2 regions of the Acetobacter persici genome follow, and region 1 is predicted to be linked to the other one. Evidence: riboswitches for the same ligand, from Rfam matches in the RefSeq annotation. Region 1 holds a riboswitch; the other holds the start of a gene.
The links. Region 1 has a riboswitch for cobalamin ahead of JK199_RS07605 (TonB-dependent receptor). Riboswitches for the same ligand answer to the same signal wherever they lie in the genome.
Positions count from the first base shown of each region.

Region 1 (10,748 bases):
TGAAACTCCGCCCTGTCTTTCTGGCCCTCACTGGCTGTCTGGCCTTGTCCGCCGCTCTGCCGCAGGCCCATGCGGCCGCCACAGCCGGGGTGCTGACGGTCGCTCCCGGCCCCGCTCCCATGACAGTCGCCACCGCAGCCCCCGGTGTGCTGGATTATGATGGTATTCCCACGGTTGAACATGCCTCCGCGGAAAATGTCGGCGGCCTGATGTACTATTGTGATTCCCACAAACTGGTGACGGACACCACGGTCCGCTCCCTTGGGCGTCAGCTTGCCGCGCGTGAGGGGATCCGCACCAACCCGGCCTATGCCTGGGGCGGGCAGGGGCGGCTGATGCTCAGCCCGACCGTTATGTTCGATATCACCACCCTCAACCGGGACCAGCAGGAAGCCGTGTGCAGCCGCTCCGCTCTGCGCGGCCCGGATCTTCTGGCGCACTAAGCCGCTGCCATGAGCGCTCCGAGCACCCACCTCACCCCGGAGGATCTGCTGTCCGCTGCCACCGGCCTGCTGGCGGCGGAGCAGGACCCGCTGGCCAATATGGCCAATCTGTCCGCCCTGATTTTTGAGGCCCTGCCGGACCTCAACTGGGCCGGGTTTTACCTCTATCGCCCTCATGCGGCGGCACCGGCGAGCCTCTTCACGCTGGCCTCCGGCGGGTCAGGCGGGGCGCACATCCAGCCGGCGCTTCAGGCAGTCTCACCAGATGCCACAGCGCAAGGGGAGGGCGAGGGGGAGCTCGTGCTCGGTCCCTTTCAGGGGCGCATCGCCTGCACGCGCATCGCTATGGGGAAAGGTGTGTGCGGCACGGCCGCCCGGACGCGCACCACACAGCGCATCCCGGATGTTCATGCCTTTCCCGGCCATATCGCGTGTGATGCCGCTTCCGCGTCTGAACTCGTTATCCCGCTGGTCGCGCACGGCCAGCTTCTCGGCGTGCTGGATCTGGACAGCCCGCGGAAAGACCGGTTTTCGCCAGCAGACCAGCAGCTTCTGGAAACGCTGGTCGCAGCCTTTCTCGCAGCCCTGCCTGTGGTGGCATAACCGCTGCACACATTGTCTCCGCGCCCCGATTTGGCTACGATACAGCCCGGATCCACCTTATTATCTGGTGGAAGAAAGGAAACACACATGCGTCGATTGATCACTCTGAGCGTTCTCGCCGCTCTGGCTGGCACAACGGTTACCGCCGCACAGGCAGAACCGGGTGGCTGCCTGAAATATGGGGCCGTTGGTGCTGTCGGCGGCCATGTTGCCAATCATGGCGTACTGGGTGCCGTCGGCGGATGCATTACCGGCATGTATCGCCGCCACGTCTATCGTAAGGAAGCCAAGCAGAAGGCTGCTCTGTATGATCAGGAGCATCCCGGCGCAAAAGGCACCTACGCCCAGAAAGCTACGGCGTATGATGTGGAACACTCCACTCAGCCCGGTAAAATGAATCCGGATGCAGCGCCCCAGACCGGCGCGCAGCCCGGCCAGACTCAGCAGGCTCAGCCCGCTCCCCAGCAGGGCGACGCTCACTTCTAAGTCCTGACATCCCCTCCACCGCGTTCTCATGCGGGGGAGGAGCCGGGCACCTCCGGCGCCGCGCCGGGTGTGCCCAACATTTCTGACACCGGACAGAACACCCGCATGTTTTTCTGGCTGAAGGCTTTTCTCTCGGGACTGACCATTGCTCTGGTGTCCTCCCTTGCCCGCCGCTATCCCGGCTTTGGCGCGCTGATCGCGTCTCTCCCCCTTATCTCCGTTTTCGGGATGATCTGGCTCTGGCTGGAAACAAAAGACCCTGCCCGCATGGAAGCCCATGTGGGGGCCACGTTCTGGTACGTTCTGCCATCCCTGCCCATGTTTCTGCTTATTCCGTGGGCCATGCGCCAGGGCATGCCATTCTGGCTCGCCCTGCTGGCCGGATGCGGCGTGACCATCCTGCTCTATCTGGGGATGGTCTGGCTGGCCCCTAAACTGGGTATCCGGATGTGACCACAATCTTATAATTCGTTGTTTTTTAAAATTTTCATAATTTTCCTGGTTATGAAGTCACTGGCATAATTTGCAGCCGGGCTGAGTTGCGAATCTTTGAGCCAGACAATGCCAAGCCCTAATTGCATTTCTGGTAAAAACCGAAGTGTCAGATCAGGGTCTATAGTTTCTCGCCCAAGAGACTTGAGCATACTAAACGGCACAAGCGTGAAAGCATCAGAAAGAGAAACCAGTTTTTCACCTTCGATAGGTGAATTAATTTCAATGCGTCTTGGCGGTAGACGTAGGCCTCGCGCTGCAAGAATAGAATCAAAACGATCACGTATTGCAGTGCCGGGAACCGGGATAACCCATGTCGATGTCGCAAACTCTTCCCACCGTTCCAGAACGTCAGGTAAAGAATGTACGGAATGCATACTGCCCACAACATACTGTTCATCGGCCAGTTTTTTTATGCTTAGGCGCGGATGAGATATAATATCAGACAGATTGATAAAGATAAAATCGTAAGTGTTAGAATGTAACCCATCGATAAGCTGTGGGCGCGTCGAGTATTCGAGCGTGATATTCAGGTTGGGATGTTCTTTTTTTAGTTTTGCAACGCTACGGACGATAATTTCCTGTAGCAAAGGCGTCTGAAATCCGATTTTGACATTGTCATGGTAACTCTCCTCCTGGAGAGTGAAGTCGGTCATCAGATTTTTTAGTTCAGCATCAATGCGCCGACCTGAAATTATCAGCCTTTCGCATAAAGGTGTCGGTAAAAAACCATGATTTGTGCGGGAGAAAAGCTGAACTCCAAGAATATTTTCTAATTCCCGGCATCCTTTGGAAACTGCTGCTGGTGTGATGTTGAGCCTTTCCGCTGCAAGACGAATACTTTTTGTTGAAGCGAGAGTTTCAACCAGCCGGAAATAACGCAATTTCATATGAATGCGCAAATCTGGAAATTTCGCCAATTCACATAGCTCCCTGATTTTCTAAGTTTTTTTTCGGGCCAGTGAGTGGCTTTTAGAAACAAAATTGCGTTTATCACAAGTCTCCGCTGGTTTTTTATCTCACAAAAGTAGTTTAATAAATTACACAAAATGATGTTTTTTATTAAATTTGCATTAGAAAAACCAAATGGTTAACAGCGCAAAACTTTTTTTTGATTGCGTATGCTGTGTTGTTATTATTATACCGATGGAATACATTGAAAGAATGCCGTTTTTACTCATTTTTTTATTATTTATTGTAAAAATCATATATTGTTAAAATAAATTTCAAAAAACCAAAAAAAATAAAATAATATTGTTTCATATCTGATCTTATCTGGTTTGCGGGTATGCATTAATATGCTGCTTTCCTCTTCCTCTATTTGCCTTTCCTTTCCAGATTTTGTTTCTTTAGGATTGGTAATGTTAAAACAAAAATTTCAGGCGCATACAAAATAAATATAAAAAATTTTATATTTATAGGTCTATTTTTCAAATTTTCTGAAAGTTTTTCATGTCAGATTATCTGTATTAATATAATACTTTAAGTGGATCATTGACGTTATTGTGGGGGAACGCTGCTAACCTCGACAATTGCGAGCTGTGTCGAAAATACAGGCAACATGCCCGCTTCCATACAAATTTGAAAAATAAAGGGAAAAAATATAGTTTTTCTATAAATTAAGGATAAGAAAAAGACATATTTTCGCCTTATTCGTGCGTTGGCACAGCATGTTTATCTGAAAAGTTCTGAAAAAAATAAACAGTTGATTGCTGACAACTTTTAGTCGTTTGACGCGTGTCTCCCAAAGTAATTAAATTGTTAATAGAAAATATACGTATGTTTCTCGAGGCTTTTTTTTGGTTTTTTGCTGAATCCTTCAAGGAGTAAGGGGCTATGAGTTACGTTTCGAGTGGAATACTGTATGTTACGGACCGTGTTACGGGTGACGGCCCTCCGGGTAATTTTTATACCAGCGCATATTCTTCTGTGGTGGTCTTATCTGGCGGGATCAATTCGCCTGCTTCTGTTAGTGCAGGCGGAAAAGTTACCGTCACCAGCGGCGGAAGATTAGAAGGTAGTACTGTCATTTCCTCAGGTGGTTCTATTGTTTTACAGAGTGGATCTCTTATAAGTTACGCCTCGGCTACACCTGTCACTATACAAAGTGGCGGCACCCTGACCATTGAGAATGGTGCACAACAATATACCGGTACAGATTATATCCTGTCCGGCGGAACGATCATTGCCAGCAAAGAGATTGCCGCGCACACATGGTCTACTGCGGGTGGCACGGTCATCCTGCAATCCGGCGCCACTGATACTGAAAATAATCTTGTCGCAGGTAGCGCCAGCATCATTGTGAGTTCTGGCGCCACTCTTTCAAACGTAACTCTTCAGTCTGGTAACGCTCTGGTTGTTAACAGTGGGGGAACGCTTGTTCAGGGAACCATCAATTCAGGTACAACAGCAGTCTTTTCTGCCGGTGCGACAGAATCTGCAACGCTCAATGGCGGTACGATCAGCGCCTATAACTCTCCGCCAGTATTTGACTGGGGGACGAGTGGCGGAACGCTGATTCTAAAAAGCGGCGCGGTAGATACAGGTGAGACTCCTCAGGCTGGCGCGGCCATCATTGTTGTCGAATCAGGCGCTACTCTTTCAAATGCCAAGCTGAGTTCAGGTAATACTCTGGGCATCAGTGCCGGGGGACAGGTTCTGAGCGCTGTTGTCTCCTCCGGCGCCGGCGTTGGGGTGGCGGGGTCTCTTGAGAGTGGGACAGTTGTCAGCGGCGGTACCATATATGTCGGCGGCGCGACCGGCGTTGCAGAAAACACCACTGTAAATGGGGGTGTTCTGTCAGCGCAGTCTGGTGCGACGCTCAATTCTGCAACCATCAGTGCATCGTCCGGTAACACCTCGCTGAACGTCATTGTTGACAGTGGCGCTACAATGTCTGCGGCTACGTTTGAAGCCTGGAGTCTCGGGCGCGTCATGGCCGGTGGTTCTGCCGTTAACACGGTAATTGACAGCCGTGGTGGTCTGGGTTTGCAGGGATCTGCAACAGGTACTACCATCAATACCAGTGGTGTTCTTGATATCGCCTCTGGTGGGCACGCAGATAATAATACGGTCACAGCGGGCGGCGAAGTTTATGTAGAATCTGGTGGCACACTGGGTGATACAAGCGTCGCCAGCACAGGTCTTGTCACTGTCAGTAACGGTGGCGTCCTCTCCGGCGTTATTACCCTTCAGGCCGGAGGCTCTGCGACCCTGTGGAACAATGCTGGTGGCACTGTTGTCCTCCCGACTGATGCGAACCACGGCCTGACGATTTCCGGTCTGGAAAATGGTGGGACTGTCAGCACCGTCATCAGCGGCTTTAGTGGTACTGCCCCCGGGAATTCTGACAGTATTGATCTGGCAGGTGTTTCTGCGGACGGGGTGTCCTATGCCTACCCGTCAGATGATCAGGTCGTGATCACGCTGGCTAACAAAGAGACCATTACCCTCAACATTCCCGGTGTTAAAGCAACGGGCTTCGAGCTGGTCAGCAATGGCAACGGTGGGGCTCTGGGTGAAGTCTGCTTCCTTTCCGGCACTATGATTAAAACCCCGGCTGGGGAAGTCGCCGTTGAAACCCTCCGTCTTGGCGATGAAGTCACGGCGTATGTGGACGGTTCTCTGCAATCCCGCCGCATTGTCTGGGCCGGTAAGGCCCATGCTGAAGTGCGCACTCATCTGGCGGACGATCAGGCAGGATATCCGGTGCGCATTTGCAAAGACGCTATTGTTGAAGGCGTGCCGTATAAGGATATGCTCATTACCCCGGAACATTGCCTGTTTTTCTCAGGGCGCTTTGTCCCGGTTCGTATGCTGGTGAATGGCGCTTCCATTTTCTATGATACGTCCATCACGTCCTATGACTATTTCCATGTAGAAACGGAACAGCATTCCGTTCTGATGGCCGATGGCATGTTGACAGAAAGCTATCTGGATACAGGGAACCGCCGGACGTTCTCTCAGTCTGGTTCTGTTGTGGCTCTCGGTGGCACACCGCAGGACTGGGCGACGGACGCGGCTGTTCCGCTGAGCGTGGATCGTGCCTTTGTAGAGCCGCTGTTCCATAAGCTGGCAGGCCGGGCAGAAAATGTGTCTGACCGTCAGGTACCCGACAAATCTACTATGACAACCAATCCGGAGCTGCATCTGATCACCCAAACGGGTGCTATCGTTCGTCCGGTATCTCAAAAAGACGGACAATATCGCTTCATGCTGCCGCCGGGCGTCGCATCTGTTGAGATCGTCTCCCGCGCCAGCCGCCCGAGTGATGTGATTGGTCCGTTTGTGGATGATCGCCGTATGCTGGGTGTCGCCATTGGAAAAATCCATCTGATGACAGCCAATAAGACGACCAGGATCACCGCACATCTTGAGCAGGACAAACTGGCTGGCTGGTATGCCGCAGAGGCAGATTATGCCTGGACCAGTGGCCATGCTCACCTGCCGCTGCCGCTTATGATCAGGCGCTCAATGAGCCTGCTGACGCTGAATGTCTGCGCGGCCGGCCCTTACCAGCAGACAGATGCCACGCCGGAGCCAGAAACTGCCGCTCACTCTGCCTGAGCCGTCGTAAAAACTGAGTCTTAAGAGAGAATACCGGGGCCATCCTGTACAGCACAGGATGGCCCCGGAATTTTTTTACCTGCACGCTGTCATGTCGTTTGAGAACCTCGGTGCTGAACGAGTGTCTCACCTCTTCGCACGGAATTCGTTACTCACTCTTCCCCAGCCACGCCCGCGCCTCTCCTCCCGGATAGGCTTTGGTATGCAGGTTCAGGTAAACACGCCCGTCCTGCAGGTCACGTTCTGTCTCGCTGCTCAGCATCACGCTGCCACTCAGCGGGCTTTTATAGGGGCCATGCACTGTCACCATTGCTGGCGCGTCCTTGCCGGGCAGGGCAGGGCCATGCAGATGGGCCATGGTCACCGGGCCGGTCAGGCCGTCCCATGTCACGGTGTAGCGCAGCACATGCGCTCCGGGGTAATACAGCGCCATCACTTTGCCCTGCATGTGGGCGGGCGCGCCATGCTCAGGGGCCAGAGTGCCGGAAAACAGCATACTGCGCTGGGCGTGTGCCGGAGCAGCCGCCATACCAGCGCCAAGCAGGCCGGCAGCCAGCACCAGACTTAAAACCGGTTTGCGGGGCAGGGTCATCACGGCAACGTCCTCATTCCGTTAGAAAACGCGCAGCACCCGAAAAAACGGGCACCGCCACAGCTTCAAAACGTCTCAGAGGAAAGACCGTTGCTTCCGCTCACAAAACGTGAGCGGTTATTCAAAATCCCGCATCACGCCTTCACGGTCAGGCAGGCGGTCCGGTGTGCGGCTAAAATGGACGCGGGGCTGCGTGCCGTCCGCTTTCATTTTCTGGCGCAATGTTGCCAGCCACCGCTCCGTAGCAGCCTCCCGCAACGTGAGGGCCGGGGCAGTTTCGGGTGCGGGGCTGGAAGACTGAGGCATCATCGTGCTCACAAGGCAGAAAGATTTCAGACGCCCTCTTCCTATACGCTTCGGCCCCTCGCACGGTGTGACGTTTTTTTGAAATCACCATCCCCCAACCCTTGACCGGCCCGGAACCCATCCCCTACCTCTGCGGCTGTCGAAGGTCTCGCGCAAGCGAGTGAAAAGGGAACGCTGAAGAATCCGGCCGGGCCATCAGTCCGGGGTTCAGGCAGCGGCTGCCCCCGCAACTGTAAACGGTGCGCTGATGCCTCACGCCACTGGCCCAAAAGGCTGGGAAGGCGCATCAGATCCCCCTCCGTGAGCCAGGAGACCTGCCTTCGTCGCTCAGTCATGATAGCCGGACGGGGTGCGCCGGATATCGGGGAACAGGTATGGTCCACGTCGTGTTTCCGCGTCCTGCCGGGCGCGGGCGCTCTCCGTTTGTCGTCGCGCTGCTCTGCGCCTCCGCTTTCACCACCCTCACGGCACAGGCGGCCCACCGCGCAAAACCCGGCGGAGGGACTGCCAGACGCACCGCGACAACCACAGGCCCGCACGCCCCCCAGACCGGCGTTCGTCCTGCTTCCGCTCAACGCCAGCGCGCGACGTCCGGCACCCCCTCTGCGGACCGCCGTCCCCCGGTCTCCGCCCAGAAGCTCCTCGGCCACAAAACGGCTGACGCCCACGGGGAAGAACATCTTCAGGTGATCGCCTCCCACACAGACCCGATTGGCCGCGCGCTCACCGCCAGTCAGGGCAGCATTACTGCCAAAGAACTCCGCCTGCGCCCGGTGTATCGCGTGGGCCAGTTGCTGGAATCCGTGCCCGGTCTGGTTGTCACGGCCCATTCGGGCGAGGGCAAAGCCAACCAGTATCTGCTGCGTGGCTTCAATCTTGATCACGGCACAGACCTCGCCAGTTTTGTGGATGATATGCCGGTGAATGAACCCACCCACGCGCACGGGCAGGGCTATACGGACGTCAATTTCCTCATGCCCGAACTTGCGCAGGGGATCGACTACACCAAAGGCCCGTTTTACGCGGATGTGGGGGATTTTGGCGTCGTCGGGTCCGACCATATCCGCCTGACGGATGATCTGCGCGGGCAGGCCACCGGCAGCCTCGGCACGCTGGGGGACCAGCATGCCTTTATTGGCGATACAGCCCATTTCAAAAATGGCGATAAGCTGCTTGGCGCTTTCTCGCTCGACCATCTCAATGGCCCGTGGGCGCATCCGGATAATTTCCGGGGCATCAAATCCGCTGCCCGCTACACCCACACAACAGAACACACCAAATTCAACCTGACTGGCCTGTATTACCGGGGCCTGTGGAACAACACGACAGATCAGCCACTGGAAGCCTATCAGAAAGGCCTGATCAGCCGTTACGGCTCTCTCGACCCAAGTGATGGCGGCTATTCAGAACGGTTCAGCGTCTCCGCCCATCACGTTCTGCATCAGGATAACTGGCAGCTTAAAACGTCCCTCTATGTTGTGCATAGCCGCCTGACATTATGGAATGATTTCAGTCATTACCTGAATGACCCCATCAACGGGGATCAGGAACAGCAGGATGAAACCCGCACCACCTTTGGTGGCACGTCCGCCTATCAGCGGCATGATACGGTGCTGCACCGTGCAACAGACACCACTTTTGGCGTACAGGGCCGCTGGGACAGTATTTATATTGACCGCCGCCACACCCACCAGCGGAAAGTCCTGCCGGACTGCCCGGACAGCAGCGTGCCCACAGGCCGGTATGTCTGTAATGCCGATACAGTATCTCAGGGCAATGTCGGCCTGTTTGGCCAGAATATTACGCACTGGCTGCCCTGGCTGCGCACTGTTGTCGGCCTGCGCGGGGATTATTACGGCGGTTCAGACCACAGTCTTGTTTCCGGCTATAACGGCAAGGTGCATCAGTGGCTTTTCCAGCCCAAGGGCAGCCTGATTTTTGGCCCGTGGTATAAAACGGAGTTTTATATCAGCGCAGGGCAGGGCTACCATTCTAACGATATCCGTGCCGTGCTGGGTACCGTCCCGACCGACGGCATTGCCAACGGGGCCATCGCCACGCCCTTCATGACACGCGCCACCAGTGAAGAACTGGGCGTGCGCACCAATATCATCCCAAAACTGAATTTACAGGCAGCCTTTTTCCGGATCGATTTTAGCTCGGAACTGACATATGATGCGGATGAAGGCGTGAATGACGCCGGCGCCCCCAGCCGCAGGCAGGGGTTTGAACTCTCCGGCCAGTATCACCCGCTATCCTGGCTGGAGCTGAATGCAGATATCGCCTCAACCCATGCCCGTTATTTTACCGGCAATCCCGGTGTGTATGGTCTGCCGGGGCTGTATGTGGCCAATGCCCCCAATTTTATCGGCTCGTTCGGCCTGCTGGCGGACCACCCCTGCGGCATCTTTGGTGGCGTGCAGTTCCGCTGGCTCGGCTCCTATCCGTTGATTGAAGATAACTCCATGCGCTCACACGGCTATAAGGAAGTGAATCTGGATGTCGGCTACCACATCACAAAATACCTTCAGGTGCAGGCCAGTCTCTATAACCTGACCAACACCCACGCCTCTGCCTCCCAGTATGCTTATGATTACCGCCTGACCCCCACATCCCCGGTTGAAACAGGCTCCACCTATCATCCTCTGGAACCTCGCTCCGCCCGCTTCTCCGTTACGGCGAATTTCTAAAAATCTATTGGAGTGTTTGAGGAAAGCTGTTCTGCATCCACTCCTCCGCCGCCCGTAACGCCGCATCCGGGTCAGCCTGCACGTCATCCGGCTGCACTGGCCCCTCATAGCATTGCCCTCTCCGGTCACATTCATGCTCGGTCGCCAGCGCCAGCATCCCACCGTCCGGCAGGGTGAAAGTTGTGTTGCCGGTAGTCTGGCCGTGTGTCGCGCGTCCAAAAAACCGTGTCTGAGGGCGGCCTTTCAGCGCAATGGCAACCGCCTCGCCCGCGCTGGCAGTCTGCGGGCCAATCAGAACCGCCACAGGCACGCGGGCTAAATCCGGCCCGGTTGCCTGCACCTGTCCGCTCCCCTGTATTTCAGCGCGCCAGGGTCTGGACCGCTGGCCTGTCCGGTCTTCAAACACGCCCAGATCCCCCGAGCCAAGCAGGGGTTTTAAAATCCCGAGCATCGCCCACATATTCCCGCCCTGGTCACCGCGCAAATCCACAATCCAGCCCCGCATGTCAGACGCTTGCGCAAAGATCGTGTGCCCTGCGGCGGAAAAGGCCGTCATGGCCTCAGGGTTGT
Region 1 is NZ_JAERKU010000005.1:17,194-27,941, reverse strand. Features, by position in the region: gene JK199_RS07645 (hypothetical protein) at 1-443, shown strand, start outside; gene JK199_RS07640 (GAF domain-containing protein) at 453-1,046, shown strand; gene JK199_RS07635 (hypothetical protein) at 1,134-1,532, shown strand; gene JK199_RS07630 (DUF3147 family protein) at 1,638-1,985, shown strand; gene JK199_RS07625 (LysR family transcriptional regulator) at 1,994-2,944, opposite strand; gene JK199_RS07620 (Hint domain-containing protein) at 3,861-6,590, shown strand; gene JK199_RS07615 (CHRD domain-containing protein) at 6,739-7,182, opposite strand; gene JK199_RS07610 (hypothetical protein) at 7,300-7,500, opposite strand; cobalamin riboswitch at 7,615-7,824, shown strand; gene JK199_RS07605 (TonB-dependent receptor) at 7,875-10,178, shown strand; gene JK199_RS07600 (S41 family peptidase) at 10,183-10,748, opposite strand, start outside.

Region 2 (10,748 bases), on a different contig from region 1:
AGCATCCTCCGGCAGGGCATAAGCCACAATATAGTCGCCCAGCTTGGTGCCGAAGGAGCCGTGCCCACCATCGGCCGTCACCACAAACTGGCGGCCATTGGCTTCATACGTCATGGGAGTGGACTGACCACCGGCAGGCAGACGGTCCTGCCAGAGCTGGCGACCTGTCGTGACGTCATACGCACGAATGTAATAATCCGCCGTAGAGGTCAGGAACGCGACCCCACCCGCCGTGGCAAGCGGGCCACCCAGAGAAGGAATCCCGACCTTGAACGGCAGAGGCAGCGGAGAACTGTCCCGCACAGTGCCGTTACGGTGCATCCACATGATCTTGTTGGTCCTGAGGTCAATCCCCGCGACATACCCCCAGCCCGGCTGTTTGCACGGAATCCCCAGCGGGGAGAGGAACGCATGCAGGTCCACCCCGTACGGCGTGCCATATTGCGGCTGCACACCGCTTTCCGAGCCGGACGGCCCGGCATTCGGGTCGGGCTGTGCCGGGTTTTTCGGCCCGCGCGGCACCAGAGTGGAGACAAACGGGATGGCAATCGGGTTGGCAAAAGCCACCTGACGCACAGGGTCCACAGCCAGACCGCCCCACTCAAACATGCCCAGATTCCCGGGGAACACCAGCGTGCCCTGCAGGGAAGGCGGTGTGAACGGCCCCTCATAACGCAGTTTTTTGAACATGATGCGGCACACCATCTGGTCCAGCATGGTGCCGCCCCACATATCCGCATCGGTCAGGTTGCGCTTCGGGCGGAAGGTGAGTTCAGAATACGGCTGCGTGGGGGCGACATGGTCACCCGGCGCGGCGCCCTGCGGCACCGGTGTTTCAGGAGCCGGGACAATCAGGTGCCCGTTGCGGCGGTCCAGCACAAAAATATTGCCGGTTTTGGCCGGGGCATACAGCGCTGGAATGACGGACCCATCAGCCTGCTTCAGGTCAACAAGGCTCGGCTGAGACGGGATATCCATATCCCACAGGTCATGATGCACCGTCTGGTAGAACCAGACTTTCTCACCCGTATCCGCATTGAGCGCCAGAATACCGGACGCATAACGTTCCTGATCAGCAGAGCGATGGCCACCCCAGATATCCGGCGTGGCAACCCCGGTCGGGATGTAGACAATATTCAGCCGCGGGTCATAAGACGCCGTAATCCAGGAGTTCGGGGAATTGGCCACATATTTGTGGCTCCCGGACGGCAGTTCGTTCGGGTTCGGGTTGCCCGCATCAAATGCCCAGACCAGACGACCCGTATACAGGTCATACCCGCGCGTTACGCCAGACGGCTCATGCGTGGAATAGTTATCTGTTACTGCGCCGGAGATAATCACAACCTTCTGCGTCACAACCGGCGGAGATGTCGGCTCATAGAACCCGGCATCATGCATCGGCATGCCGTCTTTCAGGTCCAGTTCCCCGTCCTTGCCAAACCCGTGGCAGCGCTCCCCTGTTTCCGCGTCCAGCGCAAACAGGCGGCCATCATTGGTCGGCAGGAAAATGCGGCGGCTGCACTCCGTTGGCGCGGGTGAGCCATCGCTCGTCACATCGCCGGGGTGCATTTCAGAATAGGACACACCACGGCATGTCATATGCTGGAATGTCGGGTTGTACTGGAGCTTGGGGTCAAACTTCCACCGCTCCTTGCCTGTTGCGGCATCCAGCGCAAACAGGATCTGGTGCGGGGAGCACAGATACAGCGTGTCCCGCACCTTGATGGGCGTAACCTCGTCCGTAATTTCACCGGGGTCATTCGGGGTTTTCAGGTCATGCGTGCGGAACACCCATGCCACTTTCAGCCCTGCCACATTGGCCGGGGTAATCTGCTTCAGCGGAGAATACCGGTCCCCAAACTGGGTGCGGCCATAAGCGGGCCAGTCGGCATCCGCCGCGTCGGGCGCATCTCCCGGCACCGCCGCCTGCTGTGCGGCGGAGGGCAGCACGCCTGCAAGATCCTGCGGGTCCTGCGTCAGCGCAAAGCCATACACGGCAAGCCCTGCCACCACGCCCGCCGCCAGCGGGGCCCGCGCCCAGCGGGACTGCGGGGCCAGACCACGGCTGACAAACGGCAGGAGCATCCACAGGCCCAGAGGCAGCAGCACATCACCCCGCGGTGCGAGCGCCCAGAAGTCAAACCCGACTTCCCCTACGGACCAGATAAGCGTTGCAAAAACCAGCAGGGCATAGAGCCACAGGGCTTCCTGCCGACGCCGCCAGAGCAGGCCCGCCGTAACCAGCAGGACCAGACCGGCCAGCACATAAAAACAGGACCCGCCCAGCACGGCGAGCCACGCGCCGCCTCCGGTCAGGAACAGGCCAAGCACTGCCACAAGGACTGTTGTAATCAGAAGCGGCACAGGGGGCCGGGATGAGGGTGGCGTCATTCAGGTCAACCAGTATTGTCAGAACATGCGAAGAAGGAAGGAAACCGTATAAGATAAATTCACTTTTTTCCAGAAAAATCCGGCACAGGCGTCCCACCTATCAGAAAAAAGATTAACTGATTGCAAGGGACCAGACCAAAAATCGGTTTTTATTTTTTCTTAATGAAGAACATATCCTGATACCGCCAAACAATAGGACGGTTTTTCGAGAAAAACTGAAGGAACTTTCTTTTTTAAAGAATTTATTCCAGAAAAATTGATCTCACCACGAACCATGACTGCAAAAAATCATACCGGCATCCTTCTTACTCGGGCGAACTGTCATGCCACCATGCCGTTCAGAGCGTTACAGGGCGAGATCACGCAAACGCAGAGGCGCGGCGGGCGTTCCCTGCGAGCAGCCATTCTGCCCTCTTGCATCCTGCCTCCTGCGCCTGCACTCATATCAGGACCTGCTTCCTGTTTTGCCTGAACGGTTTTGCACCATGACGCCACACGCTCCCTCCCCCGCTGCCGCACCGCGCAGCTTTCTCGCCCGCCTCCGCCGCCCGGCAACGGCGGGCATCGCCGCACTGCTGGCACTGCTCCCGTTTGTGTCCCATGCAGAAACAGACGCGGCGTTTGAGGCCGAGCCGTTTGGCACACTGGCGGATGGTCAGAAAGTCTCGCGCTATACATTGCGCAACAAAGCCGGGCTGAGCGTGCAGTTCCTCTCCTATGGCGGCATCATCACCGCGATCTCCACACCGGATAAAACGGGAAAATTCGCCAACATTGTTCTGGGTTTTCCAACACTGGAAGGCTATACGCGCGACAGCGCCGCAGGGGGCCTGTATTTTGGCGCGCTGGTGGGGCGCTATGCCAACCGCATTGCCAATGCCACGTTTGATCTGGATGGCAGCACATACCATCTTGCCGCCACGGAACCACCCAATACCCTGCATGGCGGCCGCAACGGGTTTGATAAAAAGATATGGTCTGTCAAGAAAATCCCTGACCTGACGGACGCAACGGGGGCGGAGCTTACACTGGTCAGCCCGGACGGGGATGAAGGCTTTCCCGGCACACTGACCGTGCATGTGTCCTACATTCTGGACAACACCAACCGGCTGAGCATCCGCTACCGCGCCAGCACAGACCGCCCTACCGTCCTGAACCTGACAAATCACAGCTATTTCAATCTGGGAGGCGAAGGCTCCGGCACAGTGGAAAACCACGTCCTGACCCTGAATGCGGACCATTACACCCCAACGGATGCTGCCTCCATCCCGACAGGTGATATCGCCAAAGTTGAGAATACGCCGCTTGATTTCCGCACACCGCACCGCATCGGGGAGCGACTGCGCAGCACCTTCAGCCAGATGCTTCAGGCGCGCGGGTATGACCAGAACTGGGTGCTCAACGCCCCAACCGGCACAGCACCCGGCCTTGCCGCCACCCTCACGGACCCGGCCAGCGGGCGCAGCCTGTCCGTATCTACCACGCAGCCCGGCCTTCAGGTTTATACGGGCAACAGTCTGGATGGCCGCTACGCCGGGCCGTCCGGCCAGACCTATCGCCAGACGGATGGTATTGCGCTGGAAACCCAGTTTTTCCCGGACTCCCCGCATCACCCCAACTTTCCCTCCACCGTGCTCAGACCGGGTGAGGATTTTGATCAGACCACGATTTTTGAGTTTGGGGCTGATCAGGGCTGACCTTTAAGGCCCGCAAAACTGCCTGCCGGACGCTGCCCGCTGGCACGGGCAGAGGGGGATTACACCTCCCTGATGCCCCATCCAGTGTTCTCTGCTCACTCTCTTCTGGCCGGGCCGGTTTCAACCCCATGCGCGCATTTTGTGAAATTTTATGAACAGAACACTCGTGAATTTGTCGTTGTTTATTATGAAGCCTGCCTGGCTTTTGTCAGCGGCTGGAATTTTATCCATAAAAACAATCCGGAAAAGCGTATTCCCCTTGGGAAAGACAACGAAGCCGTCACCAATGAAGATAGTGTCTTCCTCTACGGATACAGCAAAAGCTTTCCACGCAATAAATTCGCTCTGGCGTGCTGCACGCTCATGAATATGCGCTCAAGGAAAATCCATAAAGTGCCACGGTTTATTTAAGGTCAACGCCCGACATCACTCTGGCAAACCCGCGCACCAAAAGCCCTGAGCCTGAAAAACCCTCTCTGCACCGTTCCGGACACCTGATATCCCGTTCCGGTACAGAAAGCCATTTTTCTAAAACCGTCAGGGCTGAGCAGGCGCTTCCAGAGGCGTAATCCGCACCAGAATATACGGTCGCTCCTGCATATCCTTTCCGTTATGGAAGTCCGGCAGGCGCGCCCACTGGCCGACTGTCAGCAGGATGGAGTTCCCATCAAACGCCATACTGTCCGGCGCAATCAGGCGGGCATCCTGCGCCACGAGGGACAGGCTGCCATCCGGCGCACGGCGCACAACCGCGTGCCGCTCAATATCCGTCACATACAGGCTGCCGTCAGGGGCGGTAATCATCCCGTCCATAATGCCGACTTCCCCTTCATCCTTTACCGCAGCCTCTAACGTGGCCTCAGTGGCATTCGGGTCTGCCAGCACAGCGGTTGGGGCGCTGTAAAGGCGGCGGGAGGAGAGCGGAGACCAGTAAAGCCGGGTGGAATCCGCACTCAGCGCCACGCCATCCACACCGCCCTGCGGCACGGTCGGATGTTCCGCATCATAGCGGCCAAGACGCCCGTCGGCTTCCATCACAAAACCCGGTATGGGGCTGACGGACACCGTTTCTTTCAGAATGCGCCGTGCCTGTCCGCTGGCCAGATCGACTACCAGCAAAGCCGGGTGTGTGGTCTGGGATGTATCACTGATAAAAGCCGTGCCCGCGCTGCCATGTGTAAGGTCAACGCGCACATCATTCACATGGCTGTCTGGCCGCACCGCTGGCGCAGTCAGGGCGTAGCGACGGATAATCCTGTTTGTCTTCGGGTCAATATGCAGCAGGGCCGGTTTTGCTCTGGCTTTGCTGCCAGCCCGAACGCCCTCATCCAGCAGCCAGAGCTGACCATTGGCATCGACCGTCATGCCAAGTGGCGAGAGGATTTTGCTCTGTGCGGCCGCACTGGGGAACGGCGTCAGGTGCCCCGGTGCCCACGTGACCAGCACCGGGCCTTTATGCCGCTGGGCGCTGGTGGGCAGGGAAAGCACAACCCGCCCATCTGGCAGACGGGCAATACCGGACGCCTGCACGGTGGGGAAGCGGTCCGCGACCGTCACATTTCCGCTGGTAGTCCAGTTATGCACGGTGCTGTCTTCCGCCAGTGCCGTGCCGGAGACGCTGGCACAGAGCAGACCCGTCATCAGGCCGGTCCGCGCCCACACGCCAAGCCTGCGGCGCCGGGGCTGGGGCTGGGGCTGGGGGGATGCTAGCTGTGCTTCGGGGCGATGCGTGAGCATAAGGAATGCCTTTCTGAAATGCGTCTTAACCTGTGCGCTCATTCTACCGCATGACGCAAAAAAGGCCATTGCCACGGGAGCGTACCCCCGCCGCAATGGCCTTCCGGCACACAAAACCGCATGCAGGATCAGTAATTCAGCGTAAAGCCGCCATATCCGGCCCGACCCGGCTGGAGGTAGCCCACCGGGTTTTCATACTGCCGGTTCAGCAGGTTATCAGCCCGCGCAAAAACCGAGATATAGCGGTTGATTTTGTAATTCGCGGTCAGATCAATGGTAAAATATCCATGCCCTTTTGCGCAGGTCGCGCAAAAGTTTTCTCCCACCAGAGGATAATCCCGCCAGCCGCTGGTATAGAGAATATTACCAGACAGGGTGAAATCCTTCACCGGAGACCATGTGGTATTGAAGTTGAACTTATGCTGCGGGCGGCGCTGCAACAGCGCGTCACTATCCGTATCCCGCGCGTGGGTCCATGTGTAATTCAGCGCAAAACTGAGTGTGTCCAGTGCCTTCCAGTCCAGAAATGCCTCCACCCCATACATGCGCGCATGCCCAACATTGCCGAAGGAATAGATATAATCCCCCCACGCACTCCCTGCAGCAGGCATGACGTAAGCAGAAGACTGGATCAGGTTCCGCACCTTGTTGTCATACCATGTGGCGCCAAAACGCAGTTTGTCATGCAGCAGTTTCTGCTCAACACCGACATCATAGCCAATCATGGTTTCGGCTTTCAGGTTGGCGTTGCCTTCTTCCGCCCAGCCAGCGCCGCGCTGATTGACAAAAAGCTGATATAGCGAGGGTGCATGAAAGCCCGACCCGGCACTGGCTTTGATGATGGTGCCCGTATTGGGCACATGGATGGCGGGAGCCACACGCCATGTCACATGGTTGCCGTAGCGGGAATTGGCATCATACCGCACGTTGGCTGCACCATAGAGAACACGGTTCCAGTTGCCTTCATACTGCCCGTACCCCGCCGTGGTATCCATGCCTGCGGTGGTGTGCACTGGCTCGGTCGGGTCATCCGTCGCGACATTGATGCCATCATGAAAATGCTCGGCACCCACAAGAACCGTCCCGAATTTCCGCAGATCAACCGTGCCATGCCAGTCCACTTTCAGGCGTGTGGAACGGTAATAATCCGGGTCTGTCATGGCAGGATCACCATCCGCGTACAACCCGTCCTGCATGTACCGGCGGCGGTTGGTCATGTAGCCAAGCCCCAGAACCTGATCAAACCGCCCGCCAAAGGAGGAAAGATGCGCCGTGCCGCGCACCACGGCCTCGTTCTGGGTATTCTGGTCCCGGATCAGCTGGTCCCCGTTATAGGGCGTATAAACCTGATCATACGCTGTAAAGGTATGATAGTTGGCCTGTATCAGCCGTGCTGTCAGACCCAGATCAAAATTATGCGTGACATCATAACCCAGTTTGACGTTAGCGCTGCGGTTATCATTCCGGTCCCCCGCGCGGCGCTGGGCCCGGTTGGCCCCATTATACCGCTCAATATAGCGCGGAATTTCATGAAACCCATCCGTGCGGTAATGAGAGAGCACAACATTATAGTGGAAGCGCCCGCTGCTGCCTGATGCCCCGAAGGCCTGATTGAACGTGCCATAAGACCCACCTTCAATCCGCACAAACGGTTTAAAGCGCCCCTGCCCTTGCTTTGTGTTGATATCAATCACACCCGCCATGGCATCCGCGCCATACAGGCCGCTCTGGGGGCCGCGCAAGATTTCAATGGAGCCAATGCCGTCCGTTACAAACTGCCCGGCATCAAACGCGTTGCTGGCGGAACTGCCGTCATTGATGTCCATGCCATCAATCCGCACCTTCACATCATTGGCGTTTGCCCCGCGCATAAAGATGGAGGTTGTTCCGCCAAATCCGCCAGACCGCACCACATTCAGCCCCGGCTGCCGCGCCAGAATATCCGGCAGGGTGCGGCGCTGCTGGGTGGCAATCTGCTCCTCCGTCACCACCGTCACGCTGGACCCGACATCATCCGCCCGTATGGGTCTGCGCAGCGCACTGACCGTCACCACCTCCGGCAATCCCTGAGACGGGCTCAGTGAGACAAGCGTGCGGCCCGTCGGTGCGAGCGCCGCGACAGACTGCCCCGGCATTGCAGGAACTGTGTTGTCCGTTGCGGTCCGTCCGGTGGCGCGGCTTTTCAGATGGCTGCCCGAAGCTGCGGCTTTATGCGTAAAAGGTTTGCCAGAACGCGCATTGGTCGCGGAAGAGGCGGCGGCCTGTGCGCCAGCCACAGACAGTCCGGTGACAGCCAGAATGGTGGAGGTGGTCAGCGCGCAACGAAAAAAACTCATTTTAACTCGTATCCTGTGGTCAGCCGTTGCCACAGGAAAACGTGCTCCGCCTGCTCATGCGGCAAAGGCCGGAGCAAAACTCAGTCACGCACGCCAGCACACCCCGGCTGGCGTCTCCTGATTGCAACCACGTGCCGGATGGCAGGTCTCCTGGCTTGCGGCACTTTGACTGAGCCTTCCCTTCCCGGAGAATCGTCTGCTCCAGTGGGCCGGACGCGGTACGTCCGGGCAGCCTCAGCCCTGCCGCTTACAGTTGCGGGGACAGCCCGGGACTAAGGCCAGCACGGCCCGCACCCGGTTCCCTTTTCATCCCCCGTTGCAGGGGAAACCATCACACGGGTGTCATATCGCGTTGCCCGGTCGAGTCAATTACCCGGTGCAACAGTGCTGCCACAGGGCAACACGCAACGCCAAAATCGCAAAAACACATCAGCCTCCCACCCGGCAATGTCCCCCAAGACAGGCACAAAAAAACGCGGCCCTCCGAAGAAGGCCGCGTTCCTGATCATCTGAAACTCCGGGAAGGAGGGATCAGACGGAGTAGTACATTTCAAACTCAACCGGGTGCGGCGTGTGTTCAAAGCGATACACGTCTTCCCACTTGATGGCGATGTAGCTGTCGATCTGGTCTTTGGTGAACACGCCACCAGCCAGCAGGAACTCATAATCCGCAGACAGAGCTTCCAGCGCTTCACGCAGGGACCCGGCAACCGTCGGGATCTGCTTCAGTTCTTCCGGCGGCAGGTCATACAGATCCTTGTCCATGGCGTCGCCCGGGTGGATCTTGTTCTTGATGCCGTCAATGCCGGCCATCAGCATGGCGGAGAAGGCCAGATACGGGTTGGCCGTCGGGTCCGGGAAGCGGACTTCAACGCGCTTGGCTTTGGGGTTGGTGGCATACGGAATACGGCAGGACGCAGAGCGGTTGCGCGCAGAGTAGGCCAGCAGCACCGGAGCTTCAAAACCCGGAATCAGGCGCTTGTAGGAGTTGGTGGACGGGTTGGTGAAGGCGTTCAGCGCCTTGGCATGTTTGATGATACCGCCGATGTAATACAGGGCGGTATCGGACAGGTCCGCATAGCCATTGCCTGCAAACGTCGGCTTGCCGTCTTTCCAGATGGACTGGTGCACATGCATGCCGGACCCGTTATCGCCATAGATCGGCTTGGGCATAAACGTGGCGGTCTTGCCGTAGGAATGAGCGACGTTGTGCACGCAGTATTTGTAGATCTGCATGAAATCGGCAGAGCGGACCAGCGTGTCGAACTTGGTGCCCAGTTCGTGCTGGGACTGTGCGACTTCATGGTGCTGCTTTTCAATCGGCAGACCCATTTCACCCATGGTGGCGAGCATTTCTGCGCGCAGGTCGTTTTCGCTATCCACCGGCGGCACGGGGAAGTAGCCACCCTTCACGCCCGGACGATGGCCCATATTGCCTTCCGGGTAATCCTTCAGGGAGGCGCCGGGTCCTTCGATGCTGTCGAGCTGATATTTGCCGAAGTTCGGGCCCGTGCCAAAGCGCACGTTATCGAAGATAAAGAATTCAGCTTCCGGACCAAAGAAGGCGGTATCACCAAGCCCAGAGGACTTCAGATACTGCTCAGCCAGTTTGGCGGTGGAGCGCGGGTCACGGTTATAGGGCTGGCCTGTGGACGGCTCAATGATGTCACAGAACAGGATCAGCTGCGGGCGCGCCGTAAACGGGTCCATCACAGCGGTTTCCGGGTCCGGCAGCAGAACCATGTCACTTTCGTTAATGGCTTTCCACCCAGCGATGGAAGAACCGTCGAACATGAAGCCCTCGGTAAAGGTGTCTTCTTCAATCGTGGTGACATACTGCGTGGTGTGGTGCCACTTGCCGCGCGGATCCGTGAAACGCAGATCGACAAACTCGACCGAGTTTTCCTGGATCAGGTCAAAAACCTTAGCAATCGCTGCGGCTTTGCTGTCACCCGCAGTGGTCGTTTTCTTCACCATATGTCTTCACCTACAACCTGTTGCGCACCACACTCTTGCGGCACGTCTAGGATTATAAAACTCGCGTCCGCCGCCGGGCGGCCCCGCACCGGGGCACCTCAGATAGCGTCTTCCCCTCTTTCCCCCGTGCGGATTCGCACCACATCTTCCACCGGGAGAATAAAGATCTTGCCGTCCCCGATTCGTCCGGTCCGGGCAGCAGCGGAAATGGCTTCCACCGCGCGCTCCACCAGACTGGCAGGGCAGACAACCTCAATTTTCATCTTGGGCAGAAAATCAACAATATATTCCGCGCCACGATAAAGCTCCGTGTGCCCTTTCTGCCGCCCGAAGCCCTTGGCTTCGATCACGGTAATGCCTTGCAGGCCGAGTTCGTGAAGGGCTTCCTTCACCTCGTCCAGCTTGAACGGCTTGATTATGGCCTCGATCTTTCTCATGTCACGTCATCAATATTCTGGTGCTGCACTCAACAAGAGGGGGTTCTTTCTGCGCGCAACCTGCCCATGGGGCATCCCGGGGGGCATGAAGACTCAGAGCGAACAGCCCCAAACTTGCACGGGTTGGCCGCGCGGGCAATCGGGCTTGTGCGAAATATAACGATCCAGCACCA
Region 2 is NZ_JAERKU010000002.1:121,841-132,588, reverse strand. Features, by position in the region: gene JK199_RS02750 (glucose/quinate/shikimate family membrane-bound PQQ-dependent dehydrogenase) at 1-2,391, opposite strand, end outside; gene JK199_RS02745 (aldose epimerase family protein) at 2,877-4,088, shown strand; gene JK199_RS02740 (hypothetical protein) at 4,230-4,499, shown strand; gene JK199_RS02735 (L-dopachrome tautomerase-related protein) at 4,626-5,729, opposite strand; gene JK199_RS02730 (TonB-dependent receptor plug domain-containing protein) at 5,954-8,161, opposite strand; cobalamin riboswitch at 8,285-8,509, opposite strand; gene glnA (type I glutamate--ammonia ligase) at 8,693-10,138, opposite strand; gene JK199_RS02720 (P-II family nitrogen regulator) at 10,237-10,575, opposite strand.
Region 2: another riboswitch for cobalamin. It lies ahead of JK199_RS02730 (TonB-dependent receptor plug domain-containing protein); the one in region 1 lies ahead of JK199_RS07605 (TonB-dependent receptor).